DNA from 2 places in the Thermogemmatispora onikobensis genome. Region 2 is predicted to be linked to the other one. Evidence: riboswitches for the same ligand, from Rfam matches in the RefSeq annotation. Region 2 holds a riboswitch; the other holds the start of a gene.
What was found. Region 2 has a riboswitch for thiamine pyrophosphate ahead of BGC09_RS16155 (purine-cytosine permease family protein). Riboswitches for the same ligand answer to the same signal wherever they lie in the genome.
Positions count from the first base shown of each region.

Region 1 (3,072 bases), on a different contig from region 2:
TCGCAGGGCAGCCACATGGGTGGCCACTAACAAGCGAAGCCTGCCACACTCATATGCTTCCCCCGCGCGCTCCTGAAGAAGGTCATAAAAGGCCATCTCAGCCTCTAAGAGGGCATAGAGGTAAAAGGCGGCCACCGATGGAACCTGGCGGGCAATCTGATAGCGCAGCAGGAAACTGCGGCGCTGGTGCTGGTAGAGCTGGGCAATGTAGAGCAAGACAGCTCTCAGCGCGGTGCGCACTGCCTCGTTCTCAGACTGGACCCTCGGCAGCGGCAGAGTACGCAGATGCTCTAGCCCGGCCCGCATGACAGCCCGCGTTGGCCCCAGTAAGACTTCTTCCTTGGATGGAAAGTAGCGGAAGAAGGTACGCGGCGAGATCATGACTGCTTCAGCAATATCCTGAATGGAGGTCTGCTCGTAACCGCGCTGTAGGAAGAGCTTGAGCGCGGCTTGTTCAATGGCTTCCTGAAGAAGACGCTTCTTGCGCTCGCGTAGGCCAGACCGGACGGCCTGGTCCTGTTGTGAGATGGCCGTGTCGCTCATTCCCCTTTGTCTTTCATTGACTTTTGTCAGTTAGTGACATTATAATGCGAACAAGCGGCGTTGACAACCAGCCCACACGTGCACTGACGCCGCAGCCCTGGCCGTCAAGCGCCGCCTGGATCTGGCAACGAGCAAGGATGGCTCAGCGTTTCTCTTCCAGTTCCCAATTTCTGATGTCTCCAGCCTAGCAGAGAAGGAGTAAGCAAGAGATGATGCGCTTCGAGCAACAGGTCGCCGTGGTGACAGGAGCCGCGTCAGGCATCGGTCGCGCACTGGTGCAGCGCCTGACTAGCGAAGGAGCGGCGGTGGTCGCCGTCGATATTGTCGAGGAGCCGTTGCAGGCACTGGTAGCGGAATTGCAAGGGCAGGGGGCAAAGCTCTGCGCCTGCCCCGCCGATGTGGCCTCGGAGAGTGGCGTTGAGGCCATGCTGACGACTGCTACTTCGACCTACGGGCGGCTCGATATCCTGTGCAATAATGCGGGTATCATGGATCTGATGACGCCCGCCGCTGAGGTTCCCTTAGAGTTGTGGGAGCGCGTGCTCGCAGTGAACCTCTACGGTCCCTTCCTGGCTTGCCGCCGGGCCATTCCGATTTTTCTAGAGCAGGGTAGCGGCACGATTGTCAATACGGCCTCCGAGGCTGGCCTGCGCGGCGGCGCCGCCGGCACCCCGTACACGGTCTCCAAGCATGGTCTGATCGGCCTGACTCGCAGCATTGCTTTCCACTATGGCGAGCGTGGCATTCGCTGCAACGCCGTTTGTCCGGGAGCGGTGGCGACAGCTATCGGTATGGGGTCGGGCGTCCCGAGTCAGTCTGGTCTGGAGCGCGTTGGGACCTTCATCCGCGCCAGCGCTCCCTCACGGGTAGCCTCGCCCGACGAGATCGCCGCAGCTATTGCTTTCCTCGCTTCCAAAGAAGCAAGCTATATTAATGGGGCCATCCTGCCCGTTGACGGAGGCTGGCTAGCAGCTTGAGCTATTCCTGCTTGAGGAGCGGTCGGAGCCCGGCAGCTCTCTAGCTCCGGCGGCTCCCTTCCTCTTTGCTCTCTCCCCTCCTGCTCCTGGGTAGTGTCAGGCGAAGGGCATTATCCGCACGGTTGATAGATAGATGCTTACCCTCTTCCCCAGGCTGATCGTATTGGCTCATCTGTCGCCTTTAGCAGCCAGAGAAGGGCGCTGCCGGCCATCAAGCGTGGCTCACCAACAGGATGCATATGGTATGATTCTTTCAGTAGACGACTGAGCGCTTCTCATTGGACCTGGGGGAGCTCGGGCAACCGGGCTGAGAGGGCCCCTGTCAGCGGGGCCGACCCCTCGAACCTGACCCGGGTAATACCGGCGGAGGGAAGGGTCCGTCTGGCCGCCCAACCCGCTGCCGGTTCCCCTTCAGGTCAGTCCCAGACAATGACCGGAGGTGGAACAGTGCCAACTCAGCTTGAGCAGGCCCGTCAGGGCCAGATTACCGAGGCAATGGCCTATGTGGCCCAAGCCGAAGGTCTCCCCGTTGAAGCAATCCGCGAGAAGGTCGCTGCCGGCCTGGCAGTTATTCCAGCCAACCCCAATCATCGCACCCTCTCTCACTTTACCGCTATCGGCCAGGGCCTCCTGGTAAAAGTCAACGCCAACCTTGGTACCTCCTACGACTATGTCAATCTAGCAGAGGAGTGCCAAAAGCTCGCACTGGCCCAGCAGGCTGGCGCCGATGCCGTCATGGATCTCTCGACCGGTGGCGACATTCCCGCCATTCGTCAGACGCTGTTGGGGTCCTGTATTGTTCCCCTGGGCACCGTTCCGATCTACGAAGCCGAGTTTCGGGCGGTGCGCGAGAAGGGTTCTTTTCTCAAGATGAGCGCCGATGAGCTGTTTGAGACGATTGAACAGCATGGCAAGGCTGGCGTCGATTTTATTACTGTGCACTGTGGGGTGACGCGTCAGAATCTGGAGCATTACCGGCAGGCGGAGCGCGTGACAGGGATTGTTTCGCGCGGCGGGGGCCTGCTGGCGGCCTGGATGCTGGAGAACGGAGCCGAGAATCCGCTCTACGAGCATTTCGATTGGCTGCTGGAGATCGCTCGCCAGTATGATATGACGTTGAGCCTGGGAGATGGCCTTCGGCCTGGATCGCTTGCCGATGATCTTGACGGCGCCCAGGTGGGCGAGTTGATTATCCTGGGAGAGTTAGTCGAACGAGCGCGGCGCGCAGGCGTACAGGTGATGGTTGAAGGTCCGGGCCATGTGCCCCTCAGCGAAGTGCAGGCCAATGTCCAGCTGCAGAAGAAGCTCTGTCGTGGTGCTCCTTTCTACATTCTGGGCATGTTGCCCGTTGATACCGCTGCCGGCTTCGACCATATCGCCGGAGCGATCGGTGGGGCGCTGGCAGGCATGCATGGGGCCGATATGCTCTGCTATCTGACGCCGGCTGAGCATCTGGGTCTGCCTAATCCGCGCCAGGTCTATGAGGGAGTGGTAGCTTTTAAGATCGCCGCCCACGCCGCTGATGTAGCTCGTGGCCATCCCCAGGCCCTGG
Region 1 is NZ_BDGT01000008.1:85,516-88,587, forward strand. It holds gene BGC09_RS05705 (TetR family transcriptional regulator) at 1-543, opposite strand, end outside; gene BGC09_RS05710 (SDR family NAD(P)-dependent oxidoreductase) at 753-1,520, shown strand; TPP riboswitch at 1,797-1,910, shown strand; gene thiC (phosphomethylpyrimidine synthase ThiC) at 1,968-3,072, shown strand, end outside.
Region 1: linked by a shared signal. The riboswitch ahead of thiC (phosphomethylpyrimidine synthase ThiC) and the one ahead of BGC09_RS16155 (purine-cytosine permease family protein) in region 2 are both predicted to bind thiamine pyrophosphate.

Region 2 (3,072 bases):
CACCGTTGGCCTGCCCGTCACGATGGCCTCGATGATCTGGGAACCATACTCAAGGCTGCGCTCCCAGGGAATATCACGCTCGCCCGTCAGCATCTCCTCAATGGCATGCTCGCCCTCGCGGCGCCAGGTCGGCCAGTTACGGGCATAAAAGCCCGACTCGCCCAGATAGCCGGCCCGACAATAGCGCGCGATCAGCTCCGGGCGCTTACGGAAGTACGGCACATACTCCGAAAAATGCCCGCTGCTCTCCGTCACAAAGGCCCCAAAATGGAGCATCGTCTCAAAGCGCACCGGGTCCAGCTCGTAGACCTCGGGGCGCCGCGCGCGCTCGCGCAGACGCGGATACAGATCCTCGCCCCGCCAGCGCAGCTCAGTAAACCAGGCCAGATGGTTGATCCCAGCGCAGCGCCATTCCAGCTCTTCGTAAGGCACCTCCAGATAATGCGCCAACTGGCGCGAGGTCCACTGCACACTATGGCACAGCCCCACCGTGCGCAGGCGCGTCCCCCGCAGAGCCGCCAGCGTCAGTGCCGACATCGGATTCGTATAGTTCAGCACCCAGGCTCGCGGACACAGCTCCTCGGCATCGCGCAGGATCGCCAGCCAGGCCGGTCCCGTACGCAGCGCCTTGAAGATCCCTCCAGGACCAATCGTATCGCCGATACACTGATCGATCCCATATTTCAAAGGAATCTCGTAGTCCTGGCGCACATAGTCTAGCCCGGCCACCTCGATCGTATTGATCAAGAAATCGCTGCCTGCCATCACCTTGCGCCGCTCCGTCGAGGCTTCGACACGCCAGCGCTTGCCGCTGCGCTCGATCAGCTTCTCGGCGATACGGTGGGCCAGCTCCAGCCGCCGCGCATCCACATCAACCAGGGCAAAGGTCCCCTCATCCAGCCCCTCGCAGAACAGCACATCGGTCATCAGTTGACGGGCAAAGACGGCGCTCCCGGCGCCCATCATGGTGATCTTCACGTGGGTCACGACCTCATGCCTCCTTGGCGCTCGCAGGCGCGGTAGCCTGAGCCGACCGACCGCAGCCACCGGCGTACTGCCATGCCAGATTGTCCATCATCTGCAGTCAGTATAGCATCTGCCACAGGCCGCGGGCGAGCCAGCCAGCCGGGTCCCGCTTTGCCAGAGAGTGCCAAGAGACGCGACTCTTGCTTGCTTGACATGGCTGCCACGATCTGCTATACAGGTAGCAGGCAACACCGTTGCAGATAAAGGAGAAACAGGCAGTCACGGGAGCTCGGGAGAGCCGGGCTGAGAGGGTGACCAGACCTGTCGCCGTGGGTTGCACTGCGCCGCGTTGCGAGCAGGCCGTACCGTCACCGACCGCCAGAACCTGATCTGGGTAATGCCAGCGCAGGGAGCGTGCTTGATCCTATTGCCTGCCCCGCAGGCTGGGGCAGCCCCCAAAGCGAGCAGCCTAACGATCCCGAGGTGCTGGCGGAGAGACAGGCACGAGCCAGCACCCTCGTTCCTTGGCATCAACGCCCGATCGATCAGCCAGCTCCCCCACCAACGCAAACAGAGCAGCCGCAGCCCCTCTGTCGCCCTTGGGACAGACCGGTACCTCTGCCACTCCAGTGCCTGCCCCTTGGTGAACCATCCAGGCTGTAGTTAGTCCAGCCAGCGGCTTGACGCACCCCACAGAGCGCAAGCTGTCAAAGAAAGGAGCAAGCCAATTATGGAGCCAGCAATGGAGCCACAGGAATCAGGCAGCGGCATCCTGCAAGTACGGGGAGTAGAAGCAGATGATTTCCTCAAAGTCGAGCGCCACGGCATGGAGCCGATTCCCGAAGCTGATCGGCATGGCAGCGCGCGCGAGCTGGCACTTGTCTGGACTGGAGCAATGGCCAATTACCTATCGCTCCTGACCGGGGCCCTGGCCATCGGGGCCCCGCTCGTGCTGGGTCTGAGCCAGGGACAGCTTGGCCTGCTTGACAGCGCCATTGCCATCGTCATCGGCTGCGCCCTGGCCGCCGCCCTGCACGGTCTGACCAGCGCCACCGGCGCCCGCACCGGTACTCCGCAAATGGTCTTCGCGCGCGCCGTCTTTGGGCACCGCGGCGCCTATCTTGGTGCCTTCCTGACCTGGCTGATGGCCGTCGGCTGGTTCGCCGTCGACTGCGTCATCGGCGGCTGGGCCCTGGTGCAGCTCGCCAGTCTGGTCGGCCTCCCCAGAACGCCGCAGACCGCCCTCATCGCCATCGCCCTCGTCCTCATCGCCTCCGTCATCGTCGCCGTCTACGGACATCAGACCGTCCACGTCTTCGAAAAGTACGGCGCCATCGTCTTCATGGCCTTCTGCCTCCTGCTCTTCATTGTCCTCTTCCCGCGCATCAACTGGAGCCTGCCGACCACAGTTCACGGGCCGGCGCGGCTGGCCGCCATTGTCACCGGTGGCGGCTTCATCTACGCCCTCATTGCTTCCTGGATTCCCTTCGCCTCCGACTACTCGCGCTACCTGCCCACGCGCACGCGCGCCGGCAGCATCGCCTGGTGGGCAGGGCTGGGGATCGGCCTGCCAACGGCCCTGTTGGGCATCCTTGGCGTCGCCCTGGCCACCATCAACCCGGCCAATCCTGATCTGCTGAGCGTCATCACCGGCGCCGCGCCTCCCTGGCTGCTGGTCCCCTTCCTGCTCTTCGTGGTTCTGGGCGAAATCTGGGCCAACTACTTCGACGTCTACACCGCCGGCCTGGTGGCCCTGGCGATGGACATCCCGCTCCGGCGCTGGTGGTCGGCCTTCCTCTGCGGCCTCGTCGGAGCGGTGGGCGTCGGCTGGATCGGCTTTTTCTCCCGCTTCAGCTTCAGCGAGGCCCAGACCTACAGCGAGCTGGTCAACCGCTTCCTCAACGTCTACATCGACTTCCTGCTCCTGACCTACCTGTGGGTGCCGGCCTGGGCCGCCGTGCTCCTCATCGACTTCTTCGTGCTGCGCCGGGGACGCTATGCCGCTGCAGAGCTGACGCGCGGGCGGGCCGGACGCTACTGGTATCGCGGCGGCGTGGCCTGGCGAGCCGTTCTCTCCTGGCTAGTGGGCTTCGCCATTACCATCCC
Region 2 is NZ_BDGT01000039.1:1,559-4,630, forward strand. It holds gene melA (alpha-galactosidase) at 1-987, opposite strand, end outside; TPP riboswitch at 1,238-1,395, shown strand; gene BGC09_RS16155 (purine-cytosine permease family protein) at 1,697-3,072, shown strand, end outside.